Blastopirellula sediminis: one gene and its partner. The protein of the gene in region 1 binds, or shares a complex with, the protein of each later gene. Links are inferred from orthologs where the notes say so. Each region holds a gene or a part of one and is shown on either strand. Other genes may lie near its edges.

Region 1 (12,135 bases):
CTCGACGATGCTCCGCGGCATTCCGTAGACGACCGAACTCTCTTCATTTTGTGCGATGATGTTCGCCCCCAGGCGTTTCAGCAGTCGGCAACCGACCGTGCCGTCGTCTCCCATGCCGGTCATGATCACGCCGAGCGTAGATCCGCCGTAAACATGCGAAATCGAGCGAAACAGGTAATCGACCGAGGGGCGGCAGTTTCGTTCGTGCGGATCGTCGTTGACTCGCACGCGCGTCTTCACGCCATCCCGTTCGACCTTCATCTGATGTCCGCCGGGAGCGATGTAAATCACGCCGGGCCGCACGTCTTCGCCGTCGCTCGCTTCGACCACTTCCACCTGGCAGCGCCGATTGAGGTCTTCGGCGAGCGACTTGGTAAACAGCGGCGGCATGTGCTGAACGACGAAGATCGGAACCGGAAAGTTTTGGGGAATGTTGGGGAGTTGCGACGTCAGGGCCGGAGGTCCACCGGTCGAAATCCCGATCGCAACCGCTTCGATCGGCGAACGAAATGTCAGATCGTGCGACGAAACGAGCGACGTGGGATGCGGCGGCTTCGGCGCTTCGACCGGTTTCGGCGGCGGCGAAGCGGCGCGATGCGTAGCGCCGACGGCGATTGGTCTAGTCGTACGGACGACCCGACGCAGGTATGCGTCGACTCGTTGCCGGAGCGTTTCCGACAGGATCGACATGCTTTGTTCGGCGCTGGTTCCGGCCGGTTTCAGCACGAAGTCGAACGCCCCCAACTGCAGCGCAGCCATCGTCGCTTGTGCGCCAGCGCCGGTCAAAGCGCTCAACATGATCACGCCGGGCTGGTGGGCGAAGCGTTTCATTTCTCGCAGCACGCCGAGCCCGTCGATCGTTGGCATTTCGACGTCGAGCGTGATCAGGTCGGGCTGCAAGTATTCGATCTTGTCAAGCGCGATGCGGCCGTCAGCGGCGACGCCGACGACTTCGATTTGAGGGATCTGCGCAAGGATGTCGCGGACTAACTTGCGGTATAACGCCGAGTCGTCGACGACCAGTACGCGAATGCGATCTTCCTCGCTCATGGTTTCCTACTTCGCTCTTCCCTGGCCGCAGGGGCGGTTCAAGCCGCCAGCGGCGACTCGAACCTCAGGCGGCGTTTGTTAGGCCATCGCCGCGAATTCGTTGGCGTCGTTCAACATCTCGTCGATGTTGAGCAGCACAACGACGTCCTCATCGCGTTGGTGAACGCCGATGAAGAAACGCCCTTCGACACCCTTCAGGTTGGCCGGAGGAGGGGTCACGTCTTCGTCGGTCAGCGTCAGAATGTCCGACACTTTGTCGACGACGATCCCGACCGCTTCCCCGTGCGAATTGATGATCAGGTTGCGGCTCTCGCGAGTCTGCTCGCCCGGCTCCAAGCGGAGGATGTGCCGCGGTTCGACCACCGTCACCACTTCGCCGCGGAGATTGACGACGCCGCAAACGTACGGCGGAGCCTGCGGTACCGGCGTGCATTCCAATTGGCGGTTGATTTCCTGGACGCAGCCGATCGGAATCGCCATCAACAGATCGCCCAGGTAAAAGGTGACGAACTGCTGCTCGCCCGAAATTACGCTTTTCTTTTCGTTACCAGACATTGGTTAAACTCCTGCGGTAGACAATTCTCGGGCTTTTCCGTCACGCATCGCTTGACGTCGGAGAGTTTCGACGTCGGTCTGCGTCAGTCGAGAAACCGACGACAACAGGCGTTCGCGATCCATCTTGATTTGGTAGTCGTCGATGCCGGCCTCTTCCCCTTCGCGACGATGTTCGTCTGAAGCGAGCGAGGTCAAAGCGACGATCGGCATGTTCTTCCACTTGTCCGAGTTACGAACCTTGCGCGACAGCTCGAAGCCATTCATGCGAGGCATTTCGATATCGGTGACGATCAGGTCGAAGTGGTATTCCCCTTGCTGTAGCGTTTCCCAGGCGACCTGGCCGTCTTCGGCGTCTACCACTTGGAAGCCGGCCTCTTCGAGGAAGCCACGCACCTGGCGACGGAAGAAGTCGGAGTCTTCGGCCAGCAGGACGATCGGGTCATGCGAACGGGTTTCGGCGGCGACCTTGTGGTGCTCGAACCATTCGGGGCGATGCTTTTCGACGATCTTGAAGATGTCGAGCAAGCGAATCGCCTGGCCGTCGTAGACGAACGAGCCGCAGACGCCGGTTTCGCGGAACGTCGTGGCGTCAATGTGCATCGCGACGTTCTGGATGTCTTTCAACTGCGGAGCGATCAAGCCGACTTCATATCCGTTGATGTCGAAGATCACCACGAAGACGCTTTCCAACTCGGACGGAGCCGGGCGAGCGTTGATGTTGTTTTCCAATCGCATGACCGGCAGCGACGAGCCGCGGTATTGCAGCACTTCCAGGCCGCCGACGGTGTCGATCTGGCTGACGCGGATTCGCTCGACGCGAAGCACGACGCTCATCGGGATCGCGAAGTTTTCTTGCGGATGGTTGGTGAACATCAGGAGCGACTGCGACTCTTCGCCGGCGTGCAGATCTTCCTGGATCCGCTTCGCTTCCAGTTCGCTCTGGTCGGTGAGGTCGAGTTTCGCTTCGGCGCCGATGCCGGAGACGTCCAGGATGAGCGCGATGTGCCCGTCGCCGAGGATCGTGGCGCCTGAAAGGCACTTGCAACCTCGCAGGTGACGTCCCAGCGGCTTGACCACGATTTCTTCGGAGTCGTGCAGGCCGTCGACCGCCAGACCGTAACGAGCGCGGCCCGTTTCGACGACGATGATGCTGCTACTGTTCGATTGTTTCGATGCGTCGCCGCGAAGGTGCAGGATCCGCTGCATGCGGACGATCGGCAGGAGCGAGCCGCGAAGGCGGAGCATTTCGGCCCCTTTGACGCGGGTCAGGCGTTGCTCGTCATCGGCGCGGACGCGGACCAGTTCCGAGATGTTCGCTTGCGGGATAGCGAAGCGACTGCCGCTCGTTTCGACGATCAGCGACGGAATGATCGCCAACGTCAGCGGCAGGGTGATCAGAATGTTCGTTCCTTTGCCGATCGTCGATTCGACGTCGACGGTGCCGCCCAGCTTTTCGATGTTGCTGCGAACGACATCCATGCCGACGCCGCGTCCGCTGACGTCGGTCAGCTTTTCGGCGGTCGAGAAGCCGGCGTGGAAGATCAAGCGAACGGCGTCGCGATCGGTCATCTGCTCGGCCTGATCTTGCGTGATGACTCCCTTGGAGACCGCTTTCTCTTTCAAGATCGCGGGGTTGATCCCTTGGCCGTCATCTTCGATTTCGATGCGGACCTTGCCAGCCTGGTGATAGGCGCGAAGGTTGATCTTGCCGGTCGGGCTCTTGCCGTTGGCGACGCGCTTTTGCGGAGTTTCCAGACCATGATCCATCGAGTTGCGGATCAAGTGGGTCATCGGATCGCCGATCGCTTCGATGATCGACTTGTCGACTTCCACTTCCTTGCCGTCAATGTGCAGGTTGCATTCTTTGCCGAGCTTGGCGCCCAGATCGCGAACGACGCGGATAAAGCGATTGAAGACCTGCCCGATCGGTTGCATGCGAGTCTGCATGACCGCGTCCTGCAACTCGCTGGTAACCTGGTCCAAGCCGGAGGCGACCGCTTCGAGGCCCGAGTCCTGCTTGCCCGAAATGGCTTGCATCACCTGGTTGCGGCAAAGGACGAGTTCGCCGGTCAAGTTCATCAGGCGATCGAGCACGCTGACCGGAACGCGAATGTTCGCTTCGATATTGGTCGAACCTTCCGACCGAGTTTCTTCGCTGGCCGCTTTCGGAGCCGGGGCAGCCGGTTGCGGAGTCGGTTCGACCGGAGTCGGCGCTACAGCAACCGGGGCCGGCGTTTCGACTTCGTTCGGCGTCGGCGCTTCGAGGATGGCGGCAGGCGAGGGAACTTCGACCGGGGCAGAAGCAGCCGCTGTCGGAGCTGGCGTCGACGGGGTCGGCGTGACGCCGGCCGCGATCTCGTCAAGCTGTTTCACGAAGTCGGCGATTTTCATTTCGTCCGAGCTTTCGACGTCGTTGATCATCGAGCGGAGTTGATCCGATGCGCGGAGCATGACGTCGATCATTCCCGAGTTGGGCACGAGCTCCAGGTTGCGGAGCTTGTTGAGGACGTTCTCCAGGCTGTGCGACAGGTCGTTGATGTTGCGCAGTCCGAGGAACCCCGCGGCGCCTTTGATCGAGTGGATCGCACGAAAGACGGTGTTGACCAGATCGACGTCGACGCTCTCGCCGCCCGATTCGATCGCCAACAGCTGCGATTCGACGTTCGCGAGATGTTCGTTCGATTCGATCACGAACTCGGCGACTAGTTCATTGTCTTCGTACATAATCTAACAGTGCTCCTGAACCATGTTGGACGGAAAAGTCGCCGTCACTTGGGGATGATGGAGGGCCGCTTCGGGCGAAGGGACCGCCCAGGAAGAGGAGGATTCCATCTCTCGAAGGTATTCCGCCAGATAGCGATTCAAGTTCGCCGGCGTCATCGCGCCGACGGTGAAGATCGCATCTTGCGGGGTGGTCGAAAGGTGTTTTTGCTGTTCCAGCAACTCTTGCACCTGGTCGGTCGTTAGCAGGCCGAGCTCCACGGCCGCTTCGCCAAACTTCAACTGCGTGTCGGCTTGACGCTGCAGCACCTGCATCAGTCCAGCGACGGTGATATGGCGCGACTGCAGGGCGATCTGGCCGATCGGTTTGACGCTGCGAGCGTAGGCGGAGCGTGCAAGTTCCAGCAGTTGCGGCGAGATCGCGCCGCGCAGAATCAGGTAGTTCTCAAAATTGCTCCACTCGAACCCAGAGGGCAATTCGCTGGCGAGGGAGGGTGAGGGTGAATTGCTCGCTCGCAGCTTCGATTTGATTTCCGAGGTCTTCTGCGCGATGCGCAATTGGCGAGCGGCGAAGGCGGCGGCTTGGCGCCATTGTTCGATTCGGTAAAACGACGCTTCAAGCGCATCGATCATCGGTCGCAGATCGTCAGCTGGCTTGAACAGACAGTATTCGGCTCCGTATCCAAGGGCCTCGAACACCAGGTTCATCTTCAGCTTGCCGGTAAACATGATCACGGCGACGCCGATATCGAACTGTTTGATCTGTTGAAGGACCTCAAGTCCGTTCAGCTGCGGCATCTCAATGTCGAGCAGGACAACGCGATATCCGCCATTGATTAGCGCACCACGCCAGCACGTCGGATCGTGCAGCTCGTCGACGATATAGTCGTGCTGCGCAAGACGAGCCTGGATCATACGAGTGACCGTCGGATCATCGTCGATATGTAGGATGCGTCGTTCGTTGGAATTCATGCCGTTCACTGCGGTTTCGCCCCAGATGCATAAGTCCACCGTGATCCCGGACTTTGAGGCTGCAGAAATATAGACCCCGAATTTCAACTTGCAACGCAAGGGAAAATGGGAGAAACCGCGAAAGGGCGCACGGTCGTACCGGTTGGTACGACCGTGGCGGTCACAAGAAAGACCGAGAGAAAACTGAAGTTCGCGGACGGCCGCGAAGTTTATGGAATACAACGCAAGATCAGCATGCGGATTTCGGGACCCTCTGCAGAGGTCATTTCGGGCGCAGCGAGCGTCAATTGACCAGTACCTTGCGGAAGCTCGATAACCCCGAGAGTAAGCGGAGCGAAGTCTTTTACCGGGGATTCGCTCCCTCGCGACGCGCGATCGAGTTCGGGGCCATAGCTGGGCGGGTCATGCTCAGCGACAATCTTGCCGCTTGCATTCTTGTCGCCAATGCTCAGTTCCAACGTCGTACCAACCACGCTCTTGGGGGCGGCATAATAGACGATTGGCTCATATTTGCCGGCCTGACCAACCTCAACGTCCCAAGTCATTTTGTCATCCGCGCTCTTCCAACCGGTGAAATAGGAGCAATTAGGCGCCGGCGCGCTGCGACGAATATTTCCGTGCGGTTTGCCGTCCCGAGCCGGTAATTGCGTGCTATGCGCATAACCGACGGTGAACGGACGGTCTTCCGCTTCCATCTGCTCCCGAATTTCCTCTCGAAACTGATCGGCCGCCTTCTTCATGGCGGCGACCTCTTTCGGATGCTGCGCGGCGACGTCTTTACGCTGACCGGCATCCTTGGCGATGTCATAGAGATGGCCGGCCGCGTCGAGGCGGAAACGCTGCGAACGGACGCTGACGTTTTGCCATTTGTTGATCGGGATCGAAAAGAGGTAGCGATCGTACAACGGCTGTTTGTCCTGGCTCAGCAGAGTCGGCGCAAAGCTGCGACCGTCGAGCGGCTTTTTGGGCTGGAACTTGACGTCGCACAATTCGGCCAAGGTTGGACCCAGGTCAATTGCGCCGCCGATCTGCTCGACCTGCATGCCAGCCGAGATGCGCTGCGGCCAGCGAATGAACAAAGGCGAGCGGACGCCCCCTTCGTCGGTCGAGCCTTTACGCCCCTTCATATCGCCGTTCCAACGCCAGCTGTTCGGGCCGTTGTCGCTGAAGTAGACGACGATCGTATCGTCGGTCAGCTGCAATTCGTCAAGCTTCTTCAACACGCGGCCGACGTTCCAGTCGATGTTTTCGACCATCGCCAGCGCCGAACGGGTCATATCAAGATCTTCCTTCTCCGGATCGCGATTCCGCATCTTTGGATCGGCGTCTTTGAACTTGTCGTAAAACTTGTCTGGAACCTGCATCGGCGAATGGGGAGTGTTGTAAGGGAGGTAGCACAGGAACGGTTCGTCCTTGTGCTGCTCGATAAACGCCATCGCGCGGTCGGTCAGATCATCAATGATGAAACCTTCGCCGCGGATTAGTTGGTTGTTGTGCTCCAGCAGCGGATCAAAGTAGTTCCCCCAATGCCCCGAGCAGAATCCGACGAACTCGTCGAACCCACGCGCGTTGGGATGGTAAGGAAACTGCATGCCGTTATGCCATTTGCCGAACGCCGCGGTTGCGTAACCGGCGTCGCGGAAGGCTTCGGCGAAGGTTTGCTCGTCAACGTTCAAACGTTCTTGCCCGGTCGAAACGCCGCGGACGCCGCCGCGAGCATGAAATCGCCCGGTCAGGAACTCGGCGCGGGTCGGAGCGCACAAGCTGCAAACATAGAAATAGTCGAACGACGCTCCCTGTTTGGCGATCTCGTCGATGTTGGGAGTTGCGAGATTCGCATTGCCGTTGTAGCTGAGGTCTCCCCAACCTTGATCATCGGCCAGGAAAATGACCACATTCGGTCGACGCTCAGCGCGACTGATTCCGACAAGGGTGAGCAGAACGAAGAGCGTCGTGAAGATTTGGCGTGCGTTCATGGGGCGTCGATCGCAGATTTCGGGGTAGGATCGTTCCAGTCTAACTGGAAACTGGCCAGAATGCACGTTTCCCCTGCCCTACTTCGTGTAGGCGTTTAGCGTTTCCCGATCTTTGAATGAATTGACGACTTCCCGATCGGCGACGTACTTGTGGGCCGTCATCCAGGCGAATTCCTTTTTCTCAACGTTGGCCGGATCGGGTTCCGGCAGCGGCACGCCATCCGCCTCGACATAGGCGGTTCGGACGACCGGAACGGGGCGACTCGCTTTCGGCGCCAATTCATAGTCGGTCCCTTGGGTTTGCAGGAGCCAAGCGTTTTCACGGAAGCCGCTTGTCAGCCGATTCTTTGCGGCGGCGAGCAATTGATTCTTCTCCTCTGCGCCGATCATTTCGTCCTGCTGAATCGACGCCATTAACTTTTGCGTTTCCGACACGTCGAAACTGACCCAGCCATAGGGAGGCAAGAATGCTTCGAGCTTGCAGTGGGACGGGGAGTTCTTCGGAAAGAGGGAGAGTCCGTAGGTCACGCGCGTCGGATAACCAAGCGCTCTTCCCATCGAAGCGCAAAAACCGTGGTAGTCGCTGCAATGACCATGTCGATTCGTTAGGGCGTGTAGCGAACTGGCTTGTAGCGAAGCGTCGACATGATCGTAGCGGAAGTCGCGGATCACGTAGTCCATGATCGATTCCATGTTGTCGAGCGGATTGCCGAGCGTCGGAACGACTTCTTCTGCGAGTTTGCTGAAACGCTCGTCGACGACCACCGCTTGCGATTCGCCGCCGCGATATTTGTCGAAGGCCGTCGGCCATGAATCGACGGTGCGCACTTGTAGCGGATCAATCTTCCAATCGAGCTGCCAGACCTTGGCTTGAAAACGGTGACGAATGATCTGCGCTCCTTGCGGATCATCGAATTCAAAGTAGGCGAACTTGTTGCCGTATTTCGGTTCGACGTGAATCGTCGGCGTTACGTCCAGCGGAAAAGTCGACCACTCGCTGGAACCAATCTCTTGGCCAGCGCTTGTCTGCGGAACCGGAACCCAGACTTGCAACTTATGCGTGTGGTAAGGAGGGGTCACGACGATGGAAAAATCGACGTCATGTTGAACCGGTTCGCTGCGCTTGGCGCGATAGTCTTGCGCCGGATGGAGCGACTCCGTTTCGGCGCCGCAGGCGACGGATGCAAATGCGAGATAGAGAACGCAGGAAACGGAAAAACGCCGCATGGGAGAAGGCTCGGGCGATCGTGGAATGAAACAACGTTCAAACGAACATTGTAATGACTGCGGCGACACGCTTCAAACTGGGCGAATTACGAACCTGGTACGAATTCCGGAAGAAATAGGCCGGACGAAAAAAATTTTCAAAACTGGCCTTGCGGCGTAGGGCGAATTGCCGGTATTTACCTGCCGCGAACTTTTGGGCGCCAGAAATGGGCTGGGAAGTTTGCTAGCGACTACGAAAAAGCTGCCCTGCAGTTTTGCAATGATTGCGCGCAAGGTGAGCTTGACGTGGTTTTGGAAAATCCGTATTTAACCCACCGCAACCAACACCCGTACGGAGTTTTTCCGTCGGACGTCGAGTCGCGTTGCGGGTCGACGACGGTGGGAATTGGACCGGCTTGCCCGATGTTGCGGGACGGAAGGCGAGTTGTAGTTGGGGGGCGTGAGATAAACCTATGAGAAATGGAATTCCTCAGATGATTTGGCGGGCGGCTGTACGCCCCAATCATTTCAATCAGACAAGGAGAGTCGCGTTGAATTCCGCCGTGAAATCGTTGACGTACTGCCTGGTTGCGACCGCATTGATGTGGTCCGCCGCCCAGGCGCAAGACTTCGGCAATCTAGCCGACTTGCAAAAACAGCAAGATATGCTTCGCGATGCTCGTCAGGCGATGCGGCGCGGCGATCTGGACCAAGCGGAGTCGCTGATCAACAGCGCCTCGCAGCTCCAGGCGCCGAACGATCCTCTGTATGACAAGTTTCGCGACACGCCCGAAAAGGCGAAGGCGACGCTCGAGCAGATGCGGTTCGCCAAAATGCCAGGGCAGAACGAACTGACCGCCGCCATGCGAGGCAATCCGCAATTGGAAGCGGAGACCTTGATCGGGCAGGCTCGCACCGCTCTGGCGAACGGGCAATCGCTCGCCGCGGTCGAACTGTACCACAAGGCCGCCAAGCTGAACGTTCAGCTGCCGCCGGGCGCCTATGACGTCGATCGTCTTCGCGAAGACCTGATCACGGCCGGCATTCAGCCGAGCATGTTGATGGCCCAAGCCGCTCCGATGCGGACGCCGCCGGTCGCCGAACCGTCTTCGATGGACAACCCCTACGCCGATCAATACGGCCCCAACAGCTTCCAAGCGTCGAGCGGCGACTCGGCCAAGCGGTTGATGTTGGACGCTCGTCGCGAACTGGCTCGCAGCAACATGGCCGTCGCTCATCGACTGGTCGATCAAGCTCGCAACCTGGGAGTCGTCTTTCCGGCTGGCCAGGATTCGCCCGAGAAAATTGAAGATCTGATTCGCCGCACCGAAGCGGTTTATCGTAATCCGCCGGGACCGGAAGCGGGCAAAATGTTCGCCGCCGTCATGCTGGAACAAGCGGCCGGTTTGATCGCCTACGATCAACTGGGAGACGCCGAACGACTGATTCGCCAGGCCGAACAACTCGGCGGCGACTACAGCCAAGCCCGTTTCACGCCGGATCAGCTGAAGGGCGAAATCGCTCGTCGTTCGCAAAACGTCGGCGCCGGACCGGTTGGTAACCTGCCGCCGGCGAATGTGCCTGCGGGAGCTTCGGCTCACGATCAACAACAAGCCGTTTTGGCTCAGGCCAAGGCTGCGATGGACGGCGGAAACATGGCCGCCGCCGAAATGTACTTTGAACAAGCCAAAACGATTCGCGTCAATCCTCGCGAATACGTCGCCGGCGACCTGCGTCCGGAAATCATGATGATGGAACTCGACCGCGCTCGCGGCGGAGTCCGTCAGGCTTCGGGCGAAGAGACCGCCGGATTCGCCGGTTCGCAAAGCATCTATCAGCCGGAATTCGACCAGTCGCGTAACGTTCCGGCCGGCGCCAACATGCCGATGGGCGGCGACATGAACGCCCAGTGGAACGCCGGCGGCGACAGCCCGGGCTTCCGTTTGCTGGGAGACGGCGAACTCGCGCTGAAGATGGGAGACAAGGTTCGCGCCCGCCAACTGTTTGAGGCGGCCTGGAACCACAAAGACGCGCTGGATCCGCAAAGCCGTCAACGTTTGCAAGACTACCTGCGTTACAGCACGCAGCCGTTGGGTAGCGAAATCAAGCAAACCAGCACCGCTCCGTCGGCGCTGGACGCCGTCGACGCCGAACAAGCGGTCCTGCAGCGTCAGCTGTTCGCCGAGGTGACTCGCGAGCAGTCGGCCGCCGACCGGATGCGTGAATCGGATCCGAAGGGCGCCCTGGAATTGCTGGAAAAGCTTCGCACTCGCGTCGCCGAATCGGCGGTCGATTCTAAGGTGAAGGATCAGTTGCTCGCTCGCGTTGATCGCAGCACGGACGGGCTGAAGAACTTCATCGAGATCAATCGCGCTCAAATCGAACTGGACGAGCAGAATCGCATGGTCGACGAGTCGATCCGCGCGAGCCGTCAGCAGCACGTCGAAGTGGAAGCTCGCCTGGTCAAGATTACCGACCAGTTCAATGAACTGATGGATCAGCTCCGGTGGGAAGAAGCGGAAGTTCTGGCTCGCCAGGCCCGCGAAATCGCTCCGAACGAGCCGATCGTGCAGAACATGCTGTGGAAAGCGACGACCGCTCGCCGCATGCACAGCAACATGTTGCTGCAAGAGGCGAAGGAAAAGGGTTTCTGGACGGCGATGGACAACGTCGAACATTCGGCGATTCCGTACGACGACAACAACCCGATTACCTTCTCGGATCCGAAGCAATGGAGCGAACTGACCGAGTCGCGTAAGAAGTACGACGCTCGCACCATGCAGATGAGCGAAGATGAGCAGCGGATTCGCAAGGCTCTGAAATCGCCGGTCGATCTGAAGTTCAACAAGCAGCCGCTGCAAACGGTCGTCGACACGCTGGCCAGCGTCGTCGGGATCAACATCATCATCGATGAAGCGGGCTTGCGTAGCGAAGGGGTGACCCCGAGCCACGAGATCACGATCAACATGAACACGCCGGTTCGCCTGGAAAGTGCTCTGCTGCACATCCTGCAGCCGCTGCGTCTGGCCTATGTGATCGAAGGGGAAGCCCTGAAGATCACCGGCGAGTCGTTCCGCAGCCGCAAGATGATCCAACAGACCTATCAGGTTGCGGACCTCGTGATTCCGATTCCGAACTTCATGCCCAGCTACAACCTTGGTTTGGCTGGCGCCTTGAAATCGGCCTACGAAACGATCGGTTACGGCGGCATCCAATCGCTGCCGGCGCCGAACGGCCTGTCGACCTTCGCCGGCGGCGGTCCGAGCCCGAATGGCCAGGTCCTCGGCCAAAACCTGCCGCCGGGTCTGATCCCGGGCGTTGGTATGGGTGGCAGCGGCCAGGTGCAGTCCGGCGTTCCGCAAGGTGGGAACTTCGGTTTCCCGGCCATGGGCGGTCCGGGCGGCATGGGCGGCGGCGTCCAGCCTGACTTCGACTCGCTCATCCAGTTGATCACCACGACCATTGAACCGGAATCGTGGGAAGAATTGGGTGGTCCGGGCGCCGTGCAGCCGTTCGCGACCAACTTGAGCCTGGTCGTTAGCCAGACTCAGGAAGTTCACGACAAGATCGCGGACCTGCTCGAACAGCTGCGTCGTCTGCAAGACTTGCAGGTGACGATCGAAGTTCGCTTCATCACCCTCAACGACAACTTCTT
Region 2 (8,161 bases), 3.5 Mb from region 1 along the record:
TCACGCACTTCTGGATGCCGTCCGAAACGCGTTCCAACTGGTGGACCGCTTCATGCAATTCGTTCGAGCGATTACGGAGAGTCGCGTAGCGCGAGTTCTCGCGGGCGATCGACTCCAGATCGGCGTGCAACATCCGAATGTGCGATTTGATCGCGTTCCATTCGCTTTGCCCTTTGCCCGTGGCCGGATCGACGCCGTCGATCATCTGCAGCAACTTGCCGCTCAGCCCGCACACATTGGCCATCTTGTGCTGCGACGACTTGTGGGGAAGCGATTCCCGCAGCCCGTCAGTCAACTGCTCGAAACGCGCTCGGTTGATCACCAGCTGTCCAGCCAGGTTCATCAACTGATCGAGACGTTCGATATCGACACGCAACGTTTCGGCCGGCTTCGCCAGGGCGTCGGTCGCTTTCGTACGATCCGCAGCGGCGGTCGACTCGGCGGGCTTCGTCGCAACCGGCGCAGCTTTGGCTGGCGGCGCCGCAGGCGTCAAAGTTTTCTTTTCAGCGACGGGAGGCGTGACCGGGGCCGAGTGTTCGACTTTCGCCGGCGCCGGAGTCGCAACAGGCGCGGCCGCTTGAACCGGTGGAGGAGCGACTTCGCGCGTCGGCGCCGCTTTGATCGGCTCTTCGCGAGTGAAGATCTTCGCTGAGACGACGCCCGAGACGTCGACCAACGAGTAGAGCGACTCGAGCGTTTCGTCGGTCGAGATGTCAATCGTCAGGCTGTCGACATGCTCCAACCGATCGAGATCTTCGTAGCAAGGAACGCTGCGATGAACTTCGCCGACTCGGCTCACCTTTTCCAGCAGCAGTTGCGCCTTGAGCGTCGAGAGGGGCAGATTCTGATCGAAGACCAGCTCCATTCGGTAGCCGCCTTCGTCGTCGAGTCCCGGTGCGATTGTCGGCGTGACGACGGCCGCTTGGGCCGACTCCGCCGGAGCGGTCGCCGTGGGAGACGAATCGGAGCCATCGCGACATCGCCAAGCCGACAGCAGATCAACGGTCAGCTCTTCAAAGCTGTCGGTCTTATCAGCGCCTTGCTTCAGTTGTTGGACGTAAACGCGAATCCCGTCGACGCAAGGCAGCAGCGCGTCGGCCAGGTCTCCCCAGACGACTCCGCCGGAGTCCCGGATTTCCTGCAGAATATCTTCCATCACGTGGGCGAGTCGCGCCGGACGGTTCAAGCCGATCGAAGCGGCCGATCCCTTGATCCGGTGCGAAGTGACGAGCAACGTCTTGGTCGCCGCTTCCGCCGTTTCACCCACTCCGCTGTCGATCGCCAGTAGCACGTCGCTCAATTCGTCGACCGCAAGTTCCGTTTCGTCAATGAAGATCGAGCAGTACTTGGCGGGAATTTCGGCTTCGTCGGCGACGCCGGCGAAAAGGACAGCCACTTCGGCGCGAATCGCGTCGGCGCCCACGGTCTCGTCCGCAACCGGGCTCGTGTCCGCGACCGGCTGGTCGTCGCTCGTCGTCAGAAACGCTTCGGCGTCCGCCTGGCTCGTTTGCTCACGCACCGAGCCGGTTTGTTCCAGAACCGCTTTGATTTGATCGATCATCTCGTCGCAGGGGACGTCGTCCGACGACGTTTCCCGCAATTGGGTAAGCATCGCGCCGAGCAGGTCGACCGACTTGAAGACGACCTCAACCACATGCGACGTCACCTTCAGCTCTTCGCGGCGAGCGGCGTCGAAAATGTTTTCGACGTTATGGGTCAGGCAATTGATGTTCGGAAGCCCGAGCATCGCCGACAACCCTTTGACGCTATGTGCGGAACGAAACATGTCGTTCACCAGATCGGCGTCCAAAATGGCGCTCTCATCTTCGGCCGCCAATTTGGCCCACTCGTCCAGTTCCAACAAGTTGTCGTTGAGACGATCAATCAGCTGCGACGACTCGTCGAGGAAGTCGCTCAGCAGATTGTCGAAGAATTCATCCTGCCCGGGCGCGGTCATCTTAGACACCCGCCTTTCCGCTTGGCGGACTGGCCGCATTGACGCATCGGTACAACCAAGGACGAATTCGTTCGTATCCGTCCAGCAGATCGCTGACTCCTTCGGCGGCGCCCAGCACCAGGATGGAACCCGGCAGCATGACGCGATTGACGTTTTCGAGGACGCGCTTCTTCGACTCGGTATTGAAGTAGATCAATACGTTCTTCAAAAGGACGACGTCAAACGGGCGTTCTCGGAGCGGATCGAGCAAGTTATGCTGCCGAAACGACATCATGTTTCGCAGCTGCGATTTCGGCGTCCAAAACGGCGTATTCTTCGCTTGATCGAAGAATCTCTTCTTCAGCGGCTCCGGAACAAGTCGCATCGACCGTTCGCCGAAGCGAGCGGCGTTCGCTTCACGGACGGCGCCAACGCCGATATCGGTGCCGACAATCTTGACGTCCCAGCCAGCTTGTCCGGCCAGCCCTTCGGCGGCGCAACAAGCGACGGTGCAAGCTTCGTCGCCGGTGCTGCAAGCGGCCGACCAGACGCGGAGCGACTTCTTCCGCACGCCGAGCCGAGCTTCCGACGTCAACTGCGGCAAGTACTCGTTGCGAAACCAGTTCCAGTTGCTATCGTCTCGAAACAGATAAGTTTCGTGGGTCGTCACCTCTTGCAGGAAGTGATCCCATTCGTCGTCGGTGACCGGCAACGAAACGAGCGTCTCGTAGTAGTCCTCGAAATTGGCGATGCCGGTCACTTTCAACCGTCGACGCACGCGATTCGAGAGCAACTGCTTCTTCTGCGGCGAGATTTCCACGCCGGCGACATCGTAGATCAATTTGGCGTACCGCTTCAGTTGCAAGTCGGTCACCAGTTCATGGCTAGGTCTTACGGTCATCGTCTCGTTGCTTTCTTCGTCGCCCCGACGCCCCGCAATTGGGGGCGTCATCGTTTACTCGCAGCTCCTCTCAACCCGTTTGCGAGGAGCCTTACCGACCGCACGGATGGTTACTCGGTGCGGAACCGCGAAACCAGGTTACGCAACGTTTCGGCTTGCGCGCCCAACTCTTCGCTGCTCGATGCCATCTCTTCCGCCGAGGCCGCGTTCTGTTCGGTCACGTGCGAAATCGATTGGATCGCGTTGGCGACTTCGTTGGCGCTTTGAGCCTGTTCGACGGTCGCAGTCGCGATCTCGGCGATCTTCGCGGCGGTCGCTTCGACGCCGTGAATGATCTTCTCGAGCGAGGCGCCGGCTTGTTCGCTCAGCTTGGCGCCGTCCTGAACGCGTTGGGTCGACTCTTTAATGAGCGACGAGATTTCCTTGGCCGCTTCGCTCGAGCGTTCGGCCAGTTTGCGAACTTCGTCGGCGACGACCGCGAAGCCGAGGCCATGTTCGCCGGCGCGGGCCGCTTCGATCGCAGCGTTCAAGGCCAGCAGGTTGGTCTGGCTGGCGATTTCCGAAATCACCTGGATGATTTCGCTGATCTGCTCCGAGGAGTTCTTGATCAGGTCCATCGCTTCGACCGACTTCTGAACGGCGGCGCCCCCTTCTTCGGCCATGCGGCTGGTGTCGACGGCGACTTTGTTCGCTTCGCCGGCGTTGTCTTTGACCGCTTCGATCGAGCGAGTCAACTCTTCAATCGAGGCGCTCATTTCTTCGACCGAGGCGCTTTGCGTCTGGGCGCCTTGAGCCATTTGCTGCGAGTTCTCGGCGATCAGACCGGCGCCTTCGGCGAACTGGCTGCCGCTTTCGATCACGCGGCCGATCACGTCGCGGAGGTCGACGACCATCTTCTTCAAGCCGCCCGCCAAGGTGCCGATGGCATCAACGCCTTCAACCGTCACTTCGCGAGTCAGGTCCCCCTTGGCCGCCGCTTCGACTACGCCCAACAGCGAGTCGACCTTCGTCTTCAGGATTTCCTGCTCTTCCCGTTCGCGTTCCAAGCGAGCTTGTTCGGCCTTCTCGGCGTTGACGCGATCGGTGATCAGTTCCCACGAGACCATCGGGCCGATGTACTCGCCCTTGTCGTCGTAAATGGCGGCCGCTTCCAGAGCGAACCATTCGCCGCGAAGCTCGAAGCTCGTCTTGTGCGGCAGGTTCTTCGGATCGGCCAGCAGCTGACGCTGCTTGCTCGGATTGGCGTGGAAAATGTCGTACGAAGCGCCAACGATCTTTTCGACCGGAATCGGCAGAATCGACGAGATCGAACGCAGGGTTCGTTCCGAGGCCGGGTTGATGTAGGTGATGATGCCGTTGCGATCGGCCAGCATCAGGTTGATCGGCGCGTTTTCGATGATCGCCGTCTTTTCCGCCGCGGCCTTTTCTAGCTTCAACTTTTCGGTAACGACGCTCCAGGTCACCATGGCGCCCGAATACTTGCCTTCCGCGTCGAAGGTCGGGCTGACGAGCAGATCGAGCTTTTCGCCAGCGACTTCGATGGTGGCGTTACGCGGCAGATTGCCGGCGTCTTTCAGAATATTGCGTTGGTACGACGGATCTTTGTGGAAGATGTCGATCTTCTGGCCGACCATCTCGTCCACTTTGCACGGCAGATGCTTTTCCAGCGTCTTCAGCGTGCGAACGCTGGCCGGATTCAAGTAGGTGATGACGTTGTCGCGGTTGGCCAACATGATGTTGATCGGCGCGTTTTCGACCATCGCGGTCATTTCGGCGGCGGCTTGCGACAAGCGACGCTTTTCAGTGATCACTTCCCAGGTCACCATCGGGCCGAGGTATTCGCCGGCGGCGTCGAAGGTCGGGCTGACCAGCAGGTCAGCGTATTGATCGCCGATTTGGATGGTGGTGCGATGCGGCAAGTTGCTCGGATTGGCCAGCATGCGGCGCTGGTGGGCCGGGTCTTTGTGGAAGATGTCGATCGACTGTCCGACGATCTTTTCCGGATCGATCGGCAGGAACTTCCGCAGTTGCTTCAGCGTGTTGATGCTGGCGGCGTTCGCGTAGGTGATGACCAGGTCGCGATCGGCGACCAGAATGTTGATGGGGGAGTTGTCGCTCATCGCCTTGGCGAGCGAGAGTTCGCGTTTCAGTTGATCGCCCGCGGTCGGTTTGGTGCGTGAATTGGTGGCTGCCATCGCTATCGCTTTCTCGAATCGGAGGTTGGAATGCGTAAAGGTATGAAAAATTGGCGGGTAGGCGGACCTAGGTCATGCGAACCTGGCTGGTTTTCCAGTCGGCATTTGCAAGGGTAGTCGCAAAGCACAGGCTTATAGCGACTCGACGATGACGCTCTCGCCGCTCGTCAGGATCTTGTCCATATCGAGCAGAATGAGCAGTCGTTTGTCGAGCTTGACCAAACCGGTCAGATAGTCTCGCCCCAAACCGGCCACCGTCGGCGGCGGAGGAGCGATCTGATCTTTCCCGATTCGCAAGACTTCGCTGACGGCGTCGACAATGATGCCGATCGTCTTGCCTGCGACGTTCATGACCATGATGCGGGTTTCGTCGCTGGCCTTTTCTTCCGGCAGGCCAAAGCGGCGACGCAAGTCGACGATCGGAATGACCGTATTGCGAAGATTGATCAGTCCCTTGATGAACTCCGGAGTTTGCGGAACTCGCGTGATCTCGCCCATCAGGATGATTTCCTGAACGCGGGTGATCTCAATGCCGTATTCCTCTTGAGCGAGACGAAAACTGACCAACTGCATTGAGTTGGCGGTTTCGCCGTGCGTACCGCTCGTCATACGCTCCGAACCGATGTCTTGAATCGTGGCGGACAAGATTCGTTTCCTTGCTTGTTGTGGAAAACTAGTCCTGAAGCGGCCGCCGCGCGTCGACTTTGGTCGTCGCACCGCGTTCGCTCCCCCCGATTTGCCCCCAAGGACAAGTCGTTCCTTGGAGAATTCGGCAACGGGACCCCGCACAAATTAGCCAAGCCGATTAGTTTTCCCAACTTCATGGGGATGCCCTGCTGCCCTAGACTCACCAACCGTTACGACCGGACCGGCGCCGTTCGGTTGCAGCGATCGCGTCGAAGGAGCAGGGCGCTGCCTGATTGCGGCCGCTCCGCACGGTGACCCGCAATCACAAACTTTTCCTGACGTATGCCATCGGATTGCTTGACGAGCGGTCGCCGCAACCTATCGTTCGTTAGCCCAAGACAGGTGGGCAGTGGCGCGTGCTAATGACGGCGGCGCCCTATTACGCAATTCATAGGGTTAGACTCAGGAGTCACCAGTTCTATGTCCACTCGAGTTCTTGTTGCTGACGACTCAAGCACGATGCGCAAAATCATTCTCCGTTCGCTCCAAGCCGTAGGCGTTCCGACCGCGACCGAAGCGGCGGATGGCGACGAAGCGCTCAAGATTTTCAAGCCGGGCGATTTCGACCTGGTGCTGACCGACTGGAACATGCCGGGCAAGAATGGCCTGGAAGTCGTTCAAGAGATTCGCAAGATCGACAAGGACGTCAAGATCATGATGGTCACGACCGAAGCCGAAAAGTCGCGCGTTTTGGAAGCGATTCAAGCCGGCGTCTCGGACTATTTGGTCAAGCCGTTCACGGCCGACACGCTTCGCGAAAAGCTGGAAAAGCACGGCTGCTAAGCTGAGCGTTCCACTTCGAACACCGCCGCCCGACTACGTTGCATGTCGACGTTCGGGCGTTTTTTATTTCTTGTTCGGCGTAATCGTCAGCACGTCGTCTTTGAGCTCCCAACGCACGGGCACTTCGGCCATCGTCGCTTGCAGCAGTTGCAACACGTCGACCTTGTCGACGGAGAAGGAGATGCGTTGATGCAGCGTCTCTTCGACGTCGTCTCCCGCTTCGACCTTCAGCGCCAACGACTTGGCCAGACTGGCGAGCACGGCGCCAAGCGGCTGTTGTTTCACTTCCAGCGTGTAGAGCTTTTTCGCGGGAGTCACGTCCATACGGCGGATCGTCTCGCCGCGGAGCATCTTGCCGGCTAGCGTCACCTCTTCAAACCGGCCGGTCACGATGACGGCGCCGGCTTGCGTTTCAACTCCGAGTTCCGGAAACTCCGCTTTGATCTTGGACGCCGCGTCATTCAGATCGCCACGAAACGGAATGCGACGGGTCAGCTGGGGATTCTCGGGCAGGGGAATCAGTTGCAGTTGCGCTTCGCCCGCAGCGTTTTTCCCAAAGCGGTAGGTCGCCCCGAATCCGGCGAGCAACAAGGTGAGCGTCTCGGCCGGCGCGATCTTCGGCAACTCGCTGGCGCGCCACAAGTCATGCGAGACCGCCGCGTCCAGATTGGCGAACGTCAGTTTGCGTCGTTGCGCGAAATCGGTCAGCAACTTTCGCGGCTCGGTCAGGTCGGGCCAACTCAGCGCTTCGGCCGCAACCAGCTCGCGCATCGCCGGATCGCGCGACTGCCGGGCGAAGTCGGTCTGGACGGCGGCGACGGTCGCCAGGTCACGCGCCGTGTCGGCAGGGCCGATATAAACGACGGAACCGACATGGCAACTGCCGCCGCCGGCCTTTTGAGCGAGCATCTGGACCACCATCTCCAGCGGCACGGCGTTGGCGCTAAGCGAGACCAATCGGTCCGGATCGATGCGGCGGTCCAGAAAAAAGGCGATCTCCTGCGTTTGGGCCAATCGCTGGAGCGCGTCCCGCAGCGGCACGTCCTCCCATTGCAGGTCGACCTCCGATTCGAGATGTTTCTCAAACGCAACTCCGGTCTTCCACTCGACGCCGAAAGCCCCCGCGGTTAGCGTCCCCACAATCAAAAGTGGCAAGAAAAACCGTCGAAAGTCCTTCATTTTCTGCTCCATCGCCCCGGACTGCTCCCGGCAGAACAATTTGCCGTTTCGTTTCGCTCCAATTACACTCGAATCTTGTTCGGCGGGCGCGTCAAGCCTCCCGTCGCCGCAATCCTGCTGATGGTATCCCCCCTGTGAACGAACAACCGGAACGCGCTCCGACGCTGCTGAAGTACTATCGCCAATATCTGCAGCGAGAAAACACCGCTGCGTTTATTCGCGACGTCTCGGGGCAGTATCGACTTGGCACGCTGGAACGCCTGGCGGAAAGCAATTCGCCGGAAGTGCGCCGTGCGGCCGTTTTGGCCCTCTGCTTTTTGGCCGACTTCGGCTCTAACGCGATCGTCGGCCGCGGGCTGACCGATATCGACCGCGGCGTTCGTCTGATCGCCGAGAACGGCATTCGCAACCTCTGGATCCGGGCCGGATCGACCAATCAACGTCGCCAGTTGGAACGGGTCGCCGGACATCTCCGATCGG

Evidence for each region.
Region 2: the proteins of LOC68_RS12320 (region 1) and LOC68_RS26930 are in contact, whole or in part, in a solved structure (PDB 1A0O), measured with the Escherichia coli proteins. The link is inferred for Blastopirellula sediminis from one-to-one orthologs.

What each region holds. Positions count from the first base shown.
Region 1 is NZ_JAJKFT010000010.1:209,855-221,989, reverse strand. What follows is about bases 1,409-4,723. They hold LOC68_RS12320 (hybrid sensor histidine kinase/response regulator), read right to left. Parts: upstream 4,330-4,723; coding sequence 1,609-4,329; downstream 1,409-1,608. Other genes in these bases: LOC68_RS12315 (response regulator), read right to left, coding at 4,333-4,723; LOC68_RS12325 (chemotaxis protein CheW), read right to left, coding at 1,409-1,605. Outside these bases: protein-glutamate methylesterase/protein-glutamine glutaminase, read right to left, coding at 1-1,050; more of chemotaxis protein CheW, read right to left, coding at 1,129-1,408; more of response regulator, read right to left, coding at 4,724-5,298; sulfatase-like hydrolase/transferase, read right to left, coding at 5,508-7,274; transglutaminase-like domain-containing protein, read right to left, coding at 7,353-8,501; general secretion pathway protein GspD, read left to right, coding at 9,044-12,135. UniProt on the Escherichia coli protein: Involved in the transmission of sensory signals from the chemoreceptors to the flagellar motors. CheA is autophosphorylated; it can transfer its phosphate group to either CheB or CheY.
Region 2 is NZ_JAJKFT010000010.1:3,746,990-3,755,150, reverse strand. The notes cover bases 4,997-7,820. They hold LOC68_RS26930 (response regulator), read left to right. Parts: upstream 4,997-6,139; coding sequence 6,140-6,502; downstream 6,503-7,820. Other genes in these bases: LOC68_RS26920 (hypothetical protein), read left to right, coding at 7,816-7,820; LOC68_RS26925 (hypothetical protein), read right to left, coding at 6,566-7,681; LOC68_RS26935 (chemotaxis protein CheW), read right to left, coding at 5,165-5,677; LOC68_RS26940 (methyl-accepting chemotaxis protein), read right to left, coding at 4,997-5,032. In the rest of the region: chemotaxis protein CheA, read right to left, coding at 1-1,957; CheR family methyltransferase, read right to left, coding at 1,959-2,837; more of methyl-accepting chemotaxis protein, read right to left, coding at 2,948-4,996; more of hypothetical protein, read left to right, coding at 7,821-8,161. UniProt on the Escherichia coli protein: Involved in the transmission of sensory signals from the chemoreceptors to the flagellar motors.